DNA from 4 places in the Paenibacillus sp. BGI2013 genome. Region 3 is predicted to be linked to each of the others. Evidence: riboswitches for the same ligand, from Rfam matches in the RefSeq annotation. Region 3 holds a riboswitch; each other region holds the start of a gene.
What was found. A riboswitch is a leader RNA that binds a small molecule or an ion and turns the genes downstream of it on or off. The one in region 3 is predicted to bind thiamine pyrophosphate.

Region 1 (4,378 bases), on a different contig from region 3:
GTTTTGTTTTGAAGAATGTAACTCTTGTATTTACATCAAATTTCTATCTAAGTATTATCCAACTTTTCTGTTGCCTCCATGACGATGACGCCGTATGCTAAACCGTTTCTCCAGCCAGGCAATCAGTACAAACAAAACGATCCCAAGCAGGGATAACAGCACAATAGCGGCAAACATCGCATCCGTGTTCATGTTGCTGGACATGCGGCGGCTGAAGTATCCGAGACCTTTGCTGCCACCGAGCCATTCGCCAATCGTTGCCCCAACCACGCAGTACACCACAGACATCTTTAGCCCGGAGAAAAAAGAAGGAAGTGCCAGCGGAACCTGGAGTTTGCAAAAAATATCCCACTTGCTGGCGCCCATGGTGAGCAGCAGTTCACGCTGCTCTGGATCGCCTTGGCGGAGTCCATCGTAGGTACTGACCACAATGGGAAAGAATGCGATTAAGAACACCACGGCGACTTTGCTCCACAACGTGTAACCAAACCACAGGATAAATACGGGGGACAAGGCAATCAGCGGGATGGTCTGACTGATCACGATGAAGGGATACAAGGCTTTTTCAATCGATCGGTTCATATGCATGCCTGTTGCTAGCGTAATTCCAGTCACTATGGACAAGACAAAACCAACAACAACCTCCATAAAGGTAGCAGGCAAATGGATGGTCAACAGCAGACGACGATGCTCAACCAGTGAGCCTATGATGGCCGTGGGTGCAGGAATGATGAAGGAGGGCACCCATCCCATACGCACGATCACTTCCCAGATCGCCAGTAATAAGAACATGAGCATAATAAACAAACCATATTGGGAAAACGACCTAGAGAGCCACTTCGAACACCACGCCCAGACGCTGACCTCAGCTCTATCGCTTTGCATGCAATTGTTCCTCCAGTTGTTGTCTCATCTGCACGAGAGCCGGTTCGTAGATCATGTTCGAATGCCTTGGGCGTGGTAAAGGAACCGTCATCTCACGCAACTGCTGACCTTGCCCCCCTGGAGTTAACAGAATGATACGGTCACTTAACAGCAGGGCTTCTTCGATGTCATGTGTAATGAACAGCACGGTTTGGCCAATGCCCTCCCAAAGCTCCAGCAACCAGCGATGCATTTCTCGTTTGGTTAAGGCGTCGAGTGCACCGAAGGGTTCATCCAGCAACATGAGCTGCCCGCCTGTAAGCAAGGTACGAAGAAATGCCACCCGCTGCCGCATGCCGCCGGATAACTCATCCGGGTAGGCCTGTTCATAACCCGACAGGCCGAACCTTGCCAACCCAGCTAGGATGTTTGCCCGTAACTTGTCCTTGTCTTGTCGGCCTGGTGCCAGCTCGGCAGGCACCATGCAGTTCTCCATGACGGTACGCCAGGATAACAGCAGATCTTTCTGCGGCATATAGGCGACTCGTCCGAGTCGTTGTCCTTGCGGTACATCAGCTATATCGATGATGCCAACGGTTGGCTCATGCAAGCCTGCGAGCAGCTTGAAGAGCGTGCTTTTACCTGATCCGCTGGAGCCGATGAGCGAGACAAATTCTCCTTGTTGAACCTGAAGCGACACATTGGAGAGCACAGGGGAATCCTTTTTTCCGGGAAAAGCAAAGCTTACGTTGTGAATGGTTACATGGTTATCCATCTGATCCTCCCCCCCTTGATGTCAGACTGCTGGAATAACAACGGCATCCTGTCTCTGCAAAAGAAACAAAAAAGACCCACCCATTTCCGGAGAAATGAGTGGGTCTGTAAGTTAAATCCGCAATTTATCTTCACATACATGAAAAAAATCCGCTTACTAAAAGGCCGCTCCACTTCCCTCCGCTGGTATGATCCAGATCAGGTTCAAAGGGTCCGAATAGTCATATTCGTCTCAGCCGCAAGGCTCCCCTAGTGCAAAAGTTCAAGATATGCAGTTGTGTGTTCAGCATATATCACTTGAACATGAACTGTAAAGAGGCAGCATGATGGATTTCTTGAGATGAGCGTGGAGTCAGACCGGAACAACTGAACAATTTACCTGGGCTCCCTAACCCGATATAATAGTGGTGGCGCATATTGGCCGGATCACAAATGCAGGCGGGATTGTTCTCCCTCCGAAGCAGAATGGGGACCCGAGTTGAAAACGTTCAAAAAAGTATATATTGAGATCACGAGTATCTGCAATCTGACATGCAGCTTCTGTCCGCAGACACAGCGTGCCAAAGGATTCATTGACCCTGAAGTCTTCAACAATATACTGGATCAAGTTAAACCACACACCAATCATATTTATCTACATGTCAAAGGCGAACCCTTGTTGCATCCCAAAATAGATCTGTTGCTCGATTCCGCACATGAAAAGGGACTCAAGGTGAACATTACAACGAATGGTACACTGCTGCCCAAGACTCAGCATAAATTGCTTGGCAAACCGGCGCTGCGGCAGATGAATTTCTCCCTGCACAGCTTCGATGGGCATGAAGGTTCAACAGATCGTGACGGATACCTGCGTCATATTTTGTCCTTTGTACACGAGGCCGTTAAGCACAATGTCATCATCTCATTCCGACTTTGGAATCTGACGCAGGATAACTTCACAAATGCTCAGATGAATCGAAATCGGGAGACCCTTGAAGTATTGGAACGTGAGTTCAATCTGGACTTCCGCATTGAGGAAAAAGTAGTTCCAGGCAGCGGGGTCAAAATTGCCCCGAATGTATACCTGAATCAGGACCATGAGTTCCAGTGGCCAAGTCTGGATGCACCTGAAGATGACGGCAAAGGCTTCTGCCATGCATTGCGTGGTCAGGCAGCTGTGCTTGTAGATGGAACGGTGGTTCCATGCTGTCTCGATGGCGAGGGTGTCATTAACCTCGGTAATGTGCACGAGAAGTCATTCTCGGAGATTATTGAGGGAGAGCGAGCGAACAATCTGGTATATGGCTTCTCCAAGCGGGAAGCTGTGGAAGAGTTGTGTAGAAAGTGCGGTTATCGTCAGAGATTCGGAGCCTGATATCATATATCAGCAAACCGGAAGCCATTCAAGATCACACATTTGGAGACAAATGCAGTGGTCTTTCTTTGTTATCGGGGATTAAGTGAGGGGTATATACGTTACAAATGAGCATACCTGAGGTTGATATCAGCATATTGCTTGAGGGACCTGATATGCAAAAAATGCCGATATGACAGGGATTGTGCGTTGTCATGATATATCTGATCTAATGATTATTCTAGTTACCTTCCTTATTTGGTAGGATTAGGTTGTAGATCGAACAGAGGTGCACCTCTGACGATCTTTCAGGACAAGCTCAGCCTTGTACAATACTAAAAAACAAGAGAATAAGGGAGGAATAAAGTTATGAAAAAAATGTTGACGTTGTTACTGTCTGCTGGTTTGGTTGCTTCTATATTTGGTGCAGTTCCGGCTGCGGCTGCGCCTACGGTTGTAAATTCAACTATTGTTGTTCCAAAGGGCACGACCTATGATGGTCAAGGCAAAACATTTGTAGCTAATCCTTCCACACTGGGCGACGGATCTCAAGCAGAAAATCAGAAGCCAGTCTTCCGTCTGGAGGCAGGGGCCACGCTCAAAAACGTAAACATTGGATCACCAGCTGCTGATGGTGTTCACTGTTATGGCAACTGTAATATATCGAATGTGGTCTGGCAGGACGTGGGCGAGGATGCACTGACATTGAAGTCTGCCGGAACGGTTAACATTACCGGTGGAGCAGCGTATAAGGCTTATGATAAAGTGTTCCAGATGAATGCAGCTGGAACAATTAACATCAAAAATTTCCGTGCAGATGATATTGGCAAACTGGTTCGCCAAAATGGTGGAACTTCCTTTGCAGTTAACATGACGCTGGATAACTCCAACATTTCCAATGTGAAAGATTCGATTATGCGTACAGACAGCAGCACATCACAAGGGAAAATTACGAATACCCGCTATTCCAAAGTGCCAACCCTATTCAAGGGATTTGCTTCAGGTAAGACCAGTCAATCCGGCAATACGCAATATTAAACAGGAGATTGAATCGCTGGAGTTGGTAAAAGTTAAGCTCCACTTGTGATTTGAAGTTAAAATATAACGCCAAAAAGAGCGTCCCAAGGTCATTGCCACAATGACTTTGAGGGCGCTCTTTGTAATGCAGATGTGATAATTTCTGCTGAGCAATGTCTTATAGAGGATGCTCAGACTATTTCTCTCCCGGAACTTCAACGATGACTTTGCCTTTCTCGGGGACAACAGAACCGGTATCGATAGAGCCCAATTTGTTCATGATCTCGTAAGAGGTTTCTTCAAGCATGCGAGAGTACTTGAATGATACGAGTGTTTGACCTGTTACGGAAGGACGAGTCCCTGCTTCAGCAACGGCTTTGTTTTTAATAA
Region 2 (4,378 bases), on a different contig from region 3:
CTTCTCGTCCTCTGTACCATGGATGAAGAAAATCGGGAACGGATAATCTTCCTTTTTCACTTCCTGGTATGGAATCTGTTGTAATCCGGTACCATTCAGAACAGGGAACAACAGTTTCATGATCTCCAGTGTAGGCTGACGTGGCAGATCGATCTGGTTGTGAATGTTGTGGTACAGCGTATCTGGCTCCAGCAGGAACGCACTGTCCAGAATCATTGCATCCACTTCCTTCGTAATCAGTCCGGTTTGTAACGCTGTACCGGCACCCATCGAGAAACCCCAGACAACCAGTTCCTGCGCACCACGTTGCTTGGCGAACTGGATCGCACCGAGCAATTGCTGTGACTCAGCTTTGCCACCTGTGGCTACAGCTTTGTTCACCTGTGAGGCGAAGCCATAATCGAACATGACCACGTTGAACCCAAGTTGATGGGCATAGTGTGCCAGGTCATACATGGGTACCCATGTTTCTTCACGATTGGCACCATAGCCGTGACTGAAAATAATCGTTTTGCTTGCAGCATTGTCAGCAGGTATATACCATCCCTGCATCGTCCGGCTGCCATCTGCTGCCGGGAACGTGATGTCTTCGTACTTCATGTTCTTGGCTTGCATCGGATTGGAGAAGACTGGCGCTACCGTTGGATTGGATAATACCCATGCGATATAACCATGCAGTGCAATAAAACAAAACAGTAGAAAAAATACAACGGAGAGCAGCAACGCTACGATAATATGTTTGAACCGAATCAGCCTCGGTGATAGGGAAGAGGGCAGATCGGACACTTTTGTTTGCAGCGGGGCTTCGCTCTGGGATGATTGATACATGAATGCCCCTCCTTTGAAGTTCAGTTGAAGATAACAACGACATGAAAAGAGAATTGCGTCGATTTCAGAGCCTGCTTCAGAGCGATATCTTAATGTAATATATCTTTATCGTATGTTCCAATATAGTCAAAGTCAATTGATTGAGGGCATTTGTTACGCAATTGTTATATAGTTCTTAAGATATATGGGTAACATTACCTTAGTGTGTAAATTACAGGGGATTAAGTCTTATAAAAAGGGAAAATTTACACGTTGGCCTATTTTGATTTTGGCTCTTTTTGGTTTACAGATGAGACCGTTTCTCATATAATTTATGTAACCAAGTTTCATGTGATGAAACATGAGGAGGGCATTATGCCATGGAAGATCGCAAGTTAACCGTCCGGGCTGTGGAACGGGCGCTGGATATATTATTATGTTTTACCACACGCAGTGATCTGGGACTCACCGAAATTGCCAGCCAGATCGGCCTGCACAAAAGTACAGTCCACCGTTTGATGGCTACGCTGGAGGATCGAGGGTTCGTGATCCGCGATGCAGCAACAGAGAAGTACCGACTTGGCATCCGAATCTGGGAGCTGTCAGCTCATATGTCCCGCAGTGATGATCCCGCTATTCTGCTGTTGCCTGCGATGGAGCGACTGAGAGATCGATTGGGGGAGACCGTGAGTCTGTACCTGCGTGATGGGAGTGAACGGATTCGTATTCAGGCGGTGCAAAGTGATCAGGCGATCCGCCGAGTTGCTCCCGTTGGTGTTAGACTCCCGCTGTCTGTGGGGGCTTCCAGCAAAGTCCTGATGGCGTTTGCCACGGACGAGGATCGTGAAGAACTGATGAACGGGCCGGAATGGCCGGTGTTTATTGATCCCGCGGTGTATTTGGCGCAGATGGGAGATATCCGGGATAACGGATATGCGACGAGTTATGAGGAACGTGAGCCGGGAGCTGCCGCGGTATCGGTACCGATTATGGATCGCAGAGGCAATATTGCAGCCGCACTCTCGGTCTCAGGGCCTGTCAGCCGACTCTCACAGGAGACATTGCATGAATACGCACCTGTGTTGAAGGATGCTGCTACGCAAATGGGGCTCATGTTATCCTGATGTTGAGGTAAGTTTTTTCTCCAATAGAGTTTGATCATTTGGAATATAAAGGTTGTTTTTATGTTCCGGTTGCGCTACTCTGTAATGGACGGCCCAACGGGGCCAGCTTCATTGAATATGAACAGCGGCTTATGTAAGCCGCAACTTATTAACGTTACTGGGGGAGTCCGAATTGTCCGGACTGAGACGGAATCGCATGAGATTCCGGACCCTTTGCACCTGATCTGGATCATACCAGCGTAGGGAAGTAATCGGCGATATGACCACAACCACCACATGATGTGACCCTTGTAGGGCTCCGTTAAGGAGCTGCATAAAGGTGCATTATTGGTGATGGACATAAAAGTCGGTTCCTTCGGGGACCGGCTTTTTTATATACAGGGAACGGGCGATATAGCGCATACTCCATCGACTTCTTTTTCAATACCTGCGAAAGTGGGCTTGGATGAGGAGGGAAGTCACCATAGATCCATGATCTGTGCTGCCTTCCGGTCTGTTGTGAACTGTACATAAATTATGTCTCCCCTGGTCTGGTGTAGGATCGCTCTTTCTTCTCTGCATTGCGCATGATTTGGGACAGGTACGTAAGTGAGCTAATGACTATTCCAACCAAACAAGCGACGAACACTGAGGAGGAGACAAGCGAACATGAGTACAGGAAATCAAATGGGACAACAAGCGATGGAACGGGAACATAACGATCAGCAGGTGGAAAAGGAAACAAGCGCGGCCGGACGGGTTCAGCCTTTTCCGGGCAGCCGCAAAGTCTACATTCAGGGCTCACGGCCGGACATTGCTGTACCGGAACGTGAGATAGCCCTTCATGACACGAATACTCCCCAAGGGGTGGAGCATAACGAACCGCTGCGTGTCTATGATACGAGCGGCCCCATGACCGATCCCGCATTTCATGCGGATATCCGCGCAGGTTTGCCAGCCCTGCGCACCCGCTGGATCACAGAGCGTGGCGATGTTGAAGCTTATCAGGGTCGTACGGTTAAACCGGAGGATAACGGACTGAAGCCCGGAGGGAAGAGAGCTGGCGCTGAAGAGTACCCCGGATTACGAGGCAAACCGCTGCGGGCACAGCCAGGACGTTGTGTGACTCAGATGCATTACGCGAGGCAGGGAGTCATTACGGCAGAGATGGAATTCGCCGCCATTCGTGAAGGCGTGGAACCGGAATTTGTAAGGCAGGAGCTGGCGAGTGGACGGGCCATCCTGCCGTCCAACATCAATCACCCGGAGAGTGAGCCGATGTTGATTGGTCGTCATTTTCATGTGAAGATCAATGCCAATATAGGCAACTCTTCTGTATCTTCCTCCATCGAGGAAGAGGTGGAGAAGATGACTTGGGCGGTACGCTGGGGATCGGATACCGTGATGGATCTATCCACAGGCAAAAACATCCATACCACCCGGGAATGGATCATCCGTAATTCACCTGTGCCGATTGGTACGGTGCCGCTGTATCAGGCGCTGGAGAAGGTGAATGGCGAAGCGGAAGCGCTGACCTGGGAGTTGTACCGTGACACACTCATTGAGCAGGCAGAGCAGGGCGTGGACTACTTTACGATTCATGCAGGTGTACTGCTGCGTTATATCCCCATGACCGCCAAGCGAATGACAGGCATTGTGTCTCGGGGCGGTTCCATTATGGCAGCATGGTGTCTGGCGCATCATCAGGAGAATTTTTTGTATACCCATTTTGAAGAAATCTGTGAGATTATGAAAAGGTATGATGTAGCGTTTTCGCTGGGAGATGGACTTCGTCCAGGCAGTATCTACGATGCCAATGACGAGGCTCAGATGGCGGAACTGGCTACGCTCGGGGAACTGACGCAGATTGCGTGGAAGCACGATGTGCAGGTGATGATCGAAGGTCCTGGGCATGTGCCGATGCATAAGATCAAGGAGAATGTGGACTTGCAGATGGAGATCTGTAAAGAGGCACCGTTCTATACGTTGGGGCCGCTGACGACCGACATTGCCCCGGGTTACGATCACATCACATCCGCCATTGGTGCGGCCATGATTGGCTGGTTCGGCACGTCGATGCTCTGTTATGTTACGCCAAAAGAACATTTGGGCCTTCCCAATAAGGATGATGTGCGGGAAGGGGTTATAGCCTACAAGATCGCAGCTCATGCCGCCGATCTGGCGAAGGGACATCCACGTGCCCAGCGCCGCGATGACGCATTGTCCAAGGCACGCTTCGAGTTCCGTTGGCGGGACCAGTTCAACCTGTCGCTGGACCCGGAACGTGCGCTGTCCTACCATGATGAGACGCTGCCAGCAGAAGGGGCCAAAGAAGCTCATTTCTGCTCCATGTGCGGACCAAAGTTCTGTAGCATGCGCATCACGCAGGACATTCGTGCTTACGCTGCTGAACAGAAATTGCCCGAAGACGAGGCCGTAGCCGCAGGGATGCAGGCGAAGGCTGAGGA
Region 3 (4,378 bases):
GTAAAGGATACAGGGCTGACTTGAGAAAAGGGACCAAATGCAGTACCATCGCAATCAGTAATCCAACCGCTGTTCCAGCGGCGAATCCAATCAGCGTTAACTGAATGGTTGCGGAAGCGTGCATGCCAAGCCGTTCGGCCTGGGTTGCCGCTTCGCGGGCGATATCGGACGGTGCAGGCAGCATCCATTTCTCAATATGGAAGAGGGAGACGGCTCCCTGCCATATCGCTATAAAGAGAATAACCGCCACAAAGGGCGGCCATACACTTTTAAAATAGGCAGGCATTAGCGGTATTTCTCCGTCAGGGTATCCATGCTGAAGCCAGCAGGGCTATGGGCGATTTTGATCTGGGAGATGATGCTTGGGCTGCCAGTCTCCACAAGTACCTCGTGCATCTTACGTACAACTTCCAGCAGTTCCTCCAGTTCCCCCTCCATCGTGGTGTCGAGCGCGTTCACCTGATATTTCAGGCCGGATTGCTGAATAACTTCAATGGCGCGATCTACATAAGGATAAGAGTTCTCGCCATTTGGCGTTTTCGGGATAACCTGAATACTAAGTAGTGTGCTTGCCATGAGAGATCACGGCTCCTTTCGTGATAAATTGCATGAATTGAACCAGGTTTACACTTATCACTCCGATTGCAGTACCCTCTTCCGATCACTGTTATCCCCGGATTTCTTTAATGAATTCCAATGGAGGAAATCCGGGGATAGCGTATGCTTCCGATGCAGCTTTCTTTCAGAAAGCTTTTAGGTGAGCGCTTCGCTTCTTCAGATGGGTTCTGCACTCTTCGTTCTTGTGTAAAAAAGTTAAACTTAAGCAATTTTTATTGGGGTAAAAACGCGTTTGTATATGCCTTGCTCACATCGATCTGTTCATCAAGCAGTTTTTTGCTAAACATCCAGTCGGTGTAGTTCTGCCAGACTTCCTGTTTTTGTTCTCCCCAGCGCGGGGCGTCATCTGTGTACTTGGGACTAAGCCACTTCTGGCTTGCCAGCACCAATTCCTTATCCAGATCCGGTACGGCCTTGATCAGAATGTTGGCTGCGTTTTCGGGATGATCAATTGCGTATTGATACCCTTCGGAGGTGGCTTTCAGGAATGCTTTCACCAACTCAGGGTCGTTTTGGATCGTTTGCTCGTTTGTTACGAGGACAGGCGTGTAATAATCCAGTGCATCTGAATAATCCTTCACATATAACATGTCGATCGGTTCCCCGCGCAGTTCGGCTTCAATCCCCGTCCAGGCGTAGAAAATCCATGCAAAATCAATGTCCCGTTTTACTGCGGTGAAAAAGTCGGCGTCACCCATATTAATGTTTTTCACTTTGGATACATCGGCTCCGTCGCCTTCCATAATGGATTGCATCACGGCTTCTTCGACTGGGGAACCCCAACCGCCATAGGTTTTACCTTCAAAATCTTTCGGTGACTTGATATTCCGATCCGCCGGAGCAGCGAACCCGGATGTATTATGCTGAATAACTGCTGCGATGGAGACGAGTGGAACACCCTGTGTGCGGGCTTGAGTTACACTCTCCTGATAACTTACGCCAAACGGTACTTCATTTGAGGCAACCATTGTATCTGCGCCACCGGCACCTGGTTGTACAATCTCCACGTTCAAGCCTTCGGCTTTATAAAAACCTTGATCTACAGCTGCATACAGGCCTGTATGATTCGTATTTGGTGTCCAGTCGAGCACCACTTTAATATCTTTCAGGGCGGCAGTGTCACCTTCGTTGCTGCTTTCCGTATTTGTGTTGCCGTTCTGCCCAGCTGGGGCAGCTTCTTTGCCACCACATGCGGCTACAGTCACCATAAGCACGCATAAGAGCAACAATCCCATCGTTTTACGCCATTTCATCTGTGGTTCTCTCCTTCGGTATGTCCGGCCGATTGGCACGGGGTACTCCTTGGCTTCATATCCAATCATCTTGCATAAATCGACAGATTTATACCAGTTGAGATCTGGATAACGTCACTTTTTTTAGCTCTCTGGCTATATAAAAGAACATTAAAAAAGCGTCCCGTATTCCGGGACGCGTGCAGGCGTTAGAGAGGTGGCGTTCAGCCATAGGGCTGTGCCATTTCGATATACTCCGATTCCTACGCTGGCATGATCCAGATCAGGTCTAAGGGTTAGTATCTTGGTGGGATACACTCTCAGCCGGCCAATTCCGACTCCCCTGGGAAACTATGAAGTTACGGGCATTACTAGGTGTAATTATAGGCCAGAGGGTAGGACCTGTCCAGTCATGAACTGGATAGGGACACGTATAAGTTATAAACAGGCCGTTATACATATGTATAACAGCCTGTTTGGATGTGTTATTTTCAATAATTATCGTGGGGAATCATATAAGGCAATCTGACTGAGTGCAAAAGCATCGGATTTTGGGTCATAACCTACCTGTTTCTGAGTGGTTTCCAGATTTAATCGTTTAAACCGATTATTCGAGATCCCATGCAGTATGGTGAAGGGTTCCAGATCGGTAGTTGTAATTGCTTTGAACATCAAATCACACAAGTCAGCCGGACTAATATACGCGCTCATATCCCTTGCCTCCAGCACGGGTCCGTCCGGTTGAAAATCATCATATGCACCTATACGTATTGCTACACTTTGTAAACCTTCGGTATACGCAAAATAGGAAGCGAGCGATTCTCCAAAACATTTGCTAACCCCGTACAAATTCCGTGGGCGTGTCGGCATGTCCGGATAGACCTGAGCATCAATGGGATACCCCTCAATCGTCTGTGCACTGCTTGCCAGAATGACTCTTCGTACACCTTGGTCTTTGGCTGCACGGAATACATTAAATGTGCCTTTGATATTGATGTCCAACAACGATTCATAAAATCCGGCATGCGGGGAAGGATCTCCCGCCAGATGTACAACCACATCCATGCCTTCGCAAGCATGCTGACAGGCTTCGGGGTCTGTCACATCCAGTGTCATGATCTCATGGCCTGTCCCTTGATACGTATGCAGTCTGTAGATATTCAAATCCGTTAGTCGCAGGTGAAATGTATCTGACAAGTATTGGGACAAGTCACGTCCAATTTTTCCGGCTGCGCCGGTAATTAAAATGTTCATGAAATCAGCTCCATTTCTTAGCGCTGGAAGAACTCAATCCATTCCTTTTCAGGTCCATAGATGAAGAAATAGCGGTAACCGTTAGGCAGTGTGATAATCTCTCCGTCGATAAATTCGGCTTCGGTGGATTGAATGCGTTTGTACTCAGAATCAAGATCATCCACGTGGATCGCAAAATGGTGCACCGTACCTTCAGAAGGCAGCTTGTCGCTGTATCCTTGAATTAACTCAATCTCAGTCTCATTACTTCCATTGAAGCCAAGGAAGGCGAGCTGAATGATACCGTTGGTATGGGTCACCCGGTCTTTCAATTCAAGACCAACGATCTCCGTGTAGAAACGCAGCGTGGTCTCCAGATCACGAACGGCAATGCCGACGTGGTCAATGCGCTTTTGAAAACTCACAATCAAAAACCTCCTTATGTAGTGAATGTTTCTACCATTTTAAGGGATAGCATAGAGCTGTACTACATGGTTGTCAAATCCAATTTTAAATTGGAAAAATCATAATTGTTCACAGAATGTTCACTTATGTGGAGGGTTTCCTCATCTCTATAATTACGAAGGTAAACAGAGAGGATGAGAGAATTGCCAACCAGCAAGAAGGAACAGATTATTTTCGGATTAATGATGTGTACAGGAATGGTCTTGGTCATGATATTCTTCAATCTATGGCACAGTGGGTTACTTGGCAAGATGTCCCCGCTTGAAATACTGCTTCAATTCGTATTATGTTTTGTCATCGCGTTTCTGATGGAGTCTTTCATTGTTGGCCCTGTGGCGAGAAAGATTGCATTCGCCTTGCCCTTTGACAAGTCCAACAAGATTTTGGGTGTGCTCGTCATTTCATTTTTCATGGTGATTGGCATGGTTCTGATCATGTCCATGTATGGAATGATCTCGGCATATCTCGCTGATCAATTAAATGGGGGGTCATCCGTAATCCGTACGTATCTCCATACAATCGCTCGTAACTTCAGCCTGGCGCTTCCATATCAGTTGATCGTTCTGGGACCACTCGTCCGATATGTATTCGGTAAATTCATCAAGGATAACGGGCCTGTATTGCCTGTCGTTAATAAAAGTGTGTGATTTGGTTGACCATAAGTATTTCCTGGGCAATCTTGTGCAAATGAATAGATATTATTCTCACCTTTAATGAAAGGTGATCTGAGGCAAAGATAGGATACTTTCCACCACGATTACAGCGCTAACGAATCGAGAACATCTTATTAGGCCAGTTTTTAGAGAATGAAAAATCTAACGAATCTCAGC
Region 4 (4,378 bases), on a different contig from region 3:
CTGGGGACATTGTTACGCACGTCATTCCGCTCAGCGAGGCCAAGCGGGGCTATGAAGTGTTCGATACAAAAACGGACGATTGCATTAAAGTCATCTTAAAGCCTTAAATATGAATTGATACATGGGAGGACAATCTGAATGGATTCCACATACGCTTTGCATGAGATGCTCGAGGTGCATGAAATAGCTGCGTTCAAGACGGTTTGCATGACAAAATCCAAGACCATGCAAGCTCTGGTAACCGACCCGGAGCTCAAGCAAATTTTGCAACAAGATGCGACATTATCACAACAGCAGCTTCAGGAGCTCGGTGGAGTGCTGTCTAAAGCGACTGTATAGGAGATAAAAAAATGAACCCAATATTAGAACACATGACTGGTCTTAATACGCTGACCGATGACGTGATCGCAATGGATTTTTTGATGAACGCCAAGAGCGGTGTCAGAAACTACGCCATGGCTGTGACCGAATGTGCCACCCCCGAAATCAAACAAATTTTGATGAAACAGCTCGATGAAGCCATAGACTCTCATGAAAAGATATCAAATTACATGGTGCAGCATGGCTTATACCACCCTTACCATATTGCAGAGCAAATTCAGCTCGATCTGAAAAATATTCAGACTGCTATGAACATTCCGTCCTGACACCCTTTTTGATTTTAGCTAGAGACTTCAGTGAACAAAATGTTCCTGTGTCAAGAATTTCAACAATAAAAAAGGCGGATACACTCCGCCCTTTTTTTGGCATCGTCACGAAACACGCATATACAAGCGTTCCTTTACTTAAATCTACTTATTTTTCATCCTGAGACTGTTTATGGACGCTGCTCGCTAATTGAATTAACTATTAGTGAACTCAAGGCTCCAACCTCCATGACATCTCCCAAAAATCAAGCTCAAAGCGACTGCACATCACGAAAATATCTTCCATCCGTTGGTACGTTCCCTCGCTACAGCCTTCTAATAGCTTATCCGTTAACGTCACTAGGGATTGATTGTTGCTGTTGTATTCAGAGGAAGCATATCCTGTGATCCACTCTCCATAAAAAGGATGATCAGCTGCACCTGGCTTTTGAGCAAGGACTTGACCAATCTCCGCATAGCTCCATGAGCAGGCCAGAATGGATACAAGTACTTCTGCTATGCCACCCGCATGGGAAATAGAGAGCATATAGTTAGTATAGGCTGCATTTTTCAGTGCAGGTTTTACCTGGAACACATGATCCTCTGTAATTCCTAATCGCTCCATATAAGAACGATGAATTTTCATTTCACCATTCAGGATGTTATCTACGTTTTTACTAAAAAACTGCATCAATTTGGGGTCGTGCGACTTGACGATACCTAGTGCAAATACACGGGCATAATCGAACAGGTACAAGTAGTCTTGCAGCAAATAATAACGAAATTGTTCAACCGGTAAGGAACCATCTCCGATTCCTTTAACAAAGGGATGCTCGAGACATTCCTTCCACACGGGCTGTGCTGCCTGATATAGTCTCTCTGAAATAGTCAACATGTGTTCCTCCAATTCATAATGTACGTATTAAAAACAAAAAAACGAAACATCCATAGGATGTTTCGCAGACAAATACACTAAAACAAGGGGGTTCGCATGAGCTACCCAAGTACAGTGTTTCATCGTTGCATCCCTACGTTGGCATTATCCAAGTCAGGTAAGGTCGGTTTAACACCCTCTCAGCCGGTTAAGGCTCCCTCGCAAACGGTTGTATGTAGTTGATTACTTTCTTATTCCCATAAAAGAAAAAATAACATCCATTTAGTATATCAAGGGCTGTTAAATATAGTCAAGGCAGATTGTATCGCCCCTCATCACCTTTGGTGACGTATGTAAACGATGAAAACCATCACAACAATGGTTGAGTTTTAGCCACTGTTATGATGTTTTCTATTCTTGCAACTACTGCCGATGGTTTAATGTCCGAGTTTGTTCTTTCCGACAAAAGTGAGTATTCCGTACTGGGAAGTGTTTCTCCAGCTCTCATTGGTCGTATCATTCCACTTGGCTACGCTCTGCTTACCTCCGCCCTGGTTGTCGTTAATTTGAAGCTCGAAACCGAGAACATTTCCTGTTTTGGGCGTCAGTGAATGTAACTGGATTCGGGCTTCTACGAGATATCCTTTATTTGTTTTCTTCACAGCACTTACAAGGCGTCCAGGTGAGGCACCCCCTGCAAAGGTTCCTACATTGTCTGCACTGATTCTGAACTGGGCATCATCATATTGAAAATACGGTGTGCGCTGGTGATTCTCGTCCAGGAAAATCTCAACCGAATCCTGATCCCATGGGTTGATGCTATCTGTGATGATGTTTGGATCAGTGACGTCGATCAGCAGGTATAGATATTCACCTGACCACATTGCGCGAGCCACTGCCTCTGCACCTTCGCTTTGGTTCAACCGGTTTACTTCAATCGGTGCAGCCTTATTCCATGATGTGTCTTTCTTCCCATCAATCTGAACAATCCCTTGTACAGCTTGTGCAGATTTGGGCATAGGGGCAAGCTGAATCACGCCGTATTTGCTTGTATCCTGTTCCTGAGATTGTGTTCGATCATTCCAGTACAGTGGATTATAAGGTTGTGTCCCACTTGAACCGCCATCAGTCACACGGATATCCAATCCGGCTTCATATTCTGATCCGACTTGGATACCACCCCACGGAATGGACAATTCAACCTGATATCCGGCTTTGGTCTCGCGTACACGATATGAACGCTTCTCCACGCCCTCAGCTTTGCCCGACCGCTTAATGATTACATGTCGGTCATCTACTTCATATGAAGTGGTCTTGCCATTATTGAGATCAACAAAGATATCTACTTTGTCATTCACATCTGCCTTCGCATCCTGAACATCCACGAGGATATACAGGTTACTATGATCCCATAAGGTGCGGAAACTGGCTGATCCCGCAGAGTCACCCTTCAGTGGAGTAGACACCGCTTTGTTCCAGAGCGGATCTTGTGACTGTTTTTTGATATCCGGTTTACCCGAAAGTGAGACGGCTCTCTGTGTCAACACAGGCAAGCTGGATTCATCCACAAGTCCCCAGTATGCTTTTTTGGCCTTAAGGGCTGAATCAAACAGCATAGCCTGGTTGTTGTAAGACTTCTCATCTTGGAGTCCCCATAAGGTAACTGAAGAAATGTGGTCTTTGTGTTTTTTGTACAAATCCAACAGTTCCTTATATCGATACGCCTGCTTTACTGCAACTTCATCGGACATCTCTTCACCAAATGGAATTCCGCTATCCACATCCAGTTCCGTGATCTGAATATCCAATCCAAGTTCGGCGAACATGCTGATCGTTTTTTCAATTTCCTTGATGGGCGGGGATTCCAGGTTATAGTGGGATTGCAAACCCACACCATCGATGAGCCCTTTCTCTTTCAGTCGTTTGACCAACTGATACATATGCTCTCTTTTCTCAGGGATTTCCGTGAAGTATTCGTTGTAATATAATTTGGCATTCGGATCGGCTGCACGAGCGAATTCATAGGTTTTCTCAATATAATCCGGACCAATTAGTTCATAAAAGGGACTTTTACGTAAACCGTTGGCATCACCATTGCTATCCGCAATCGCCTCGTTTACCACATCCCAGGCATAGATCTTACCTTTGTATCGGGTCATGACGGTTTCAACGTAATCCTGAATCCGGGCAAGTAGTAATTCTCGACTCGCAGGGTTACCCTGAGGATCCTTGAACATCCACTCTGCTGCATCAATATGCCACAACAACGCATGTGCGCGTACGCCCATACCATGCTCCTCGGCGAACTGAACATATTGATCGGCTGCCTCGAACTCATAAACACCTTCGGAAGGAGACATGTACTTCGGTTTCATCTCATAGGTTGCGGTCAAGCTGTTAAAGTGCTTTGTGAGCAGTTGTCCGTATGCGCCTTCCAACTGCCAGCGATACACCGCTGCACCAATGGGGAAATCATCTTGATACAGGTCCTTCAGAGACAGAATACCTTCTTCAATCTCCAGTTGCTCGGCCAGAGTAAATGATACATCATCCACATAGAACGATAACGTATCTACGCTATCTTCAGAGATGTAGGGTGTTTCGATGAACAAATTCAATTCAGTGGGATCATCGCTATACTGAAATTTTCCGGTGATCTTGTGCCATGTATTCCATTCTGTTTTGGCAATTTTCACGCTACCGATTGGGTTCCAGCTTTCGGAAGTTGTTTTTTTATATGTGGTGAGCTGTAGTGTTTGATCCGTGGTGGGCTCCTGAGTAAGTCTTACATATGCCGCAATTTCGTACTCTTGGTTACGCTTAAGCAGATCCTTCATGGATAACATCGGTCCATGATAGGAACGCTCACGGTTGGCGA

Region 1: it holds a riboswitch for thiamine pyrophosphate, as region 3 does, so the genes downstream of both, CXK86_RS23165 (ABC transporter ATP-binding protein) here and CXK86_RS27255 (ABC transporter substrate-binding protein) in region 3, are expected to answer to the same signal.
Region 2: it holds a riboswitch for thiamine pyrophosphate, as region 3 does, so the genes downstream of both, thiC (phosphomethylpyrimidine synthase ThiC) here and CXK86_RS27255 (ABC transporter substrate-binding protein) in region 3, are expected to answer to the same signal.
Region 4: it holds a riboswitch for thiamine pyrophosphate, as region 3 does, so the genes downstream of both, tenA (thiaminase II) here and CXK86_RS27255 (ABC transporter substrate-binding protein) in region 3, are expected to answer to the same signal.

What each region holds. Positions count from the first base shown of each region.
Region 1 is NZ_PJFA01000011.1:10,073-14,450, forward strand. Features, by position in the region: gene CXK86_RS23160 (ABC transporter permease) at 55-885, opposite strand; gene CXK86_RS23165 (ABC transporter ATP-binding protein) at 872-1,639, opposite strand; TPP riboswitch at 1,797-1,899, opposite strand; gene CXK86_RS23170 (radical SAM/SPASM domain-containing protein) at 2,117-2,992, shown strand; gene CXK86_RS23175 (pectate lyase) at 3,341-4,009, shown strand; gene CXK86_RS23180 (copper amine oxidase N-terminal domain-containing protein) at 4,185-4,378, opposite strand, start outside.
Region 2 is NZ_PJFA01000023.1:52,614-56,991, forward strand. Features, by position in the region: gene CXK86_RS30590 (alpha/beta hydrolase) at 1-828, opposite strand, end outside; gene CXK86_RS30595 (IclR family transcriptional regulator) at 1,188-1,931, shown strand; TPP riboswitch at 2,081-2,194, shown strand; gene thiC (phosphomethylpyrimidine synthase ThiC) at 2,613-4,378, shown strand, end outside.
Region 3 is NZ_PJFA01000015.1:148,303-152,680, forward strand. Features, by position in the region: gene CXK86_RS27245 (ABC transporter permease) at 1-286, opposite strand, end outside; gene CXK86_RS27250 (thiamine-binding protein) at 286-576, opposite strand; gene CXK86_RS27255 (ABC transporter substrate-binding protein) at 831-1,871, opposite strand; TPP riboswitch at 2,093-2,205, opposite strand; gene CXK86_RS27260 (NAD-dependent epimerase/dehydratase family protein) at 2,349-3,104, opposite strand; gene CXK86_RS27265 (VOC family protein) at 3,122-3,508, opposite strand; gene CXK86_RS27270 (DUF2798 domain-containing protein) at 3,683-4,195, shown strand.
Region 4 is NZ_PJFA01000004.1:431,106-435,483, reverse strand. Features, by position in the region: gene CXK86_RS12875 (zinc-dependent alcohol dehydrogenase) at 1-107, shown strand, start outside; gene CXK86_RS12870 (hypothetical protein) at 139-339, shown strand; gene CXK86_RS12865 (spore coat protein) at 351-647, shown strand; gene tenA (thiaminase II) at 859-1,521, opposite strand; TPP riboswitch at 1,634-1,731, opposite strand; gene CXK86_RS12855 (endo-1,4-beta-xylanase) at 1,938-4,378, opposite strand, start outside.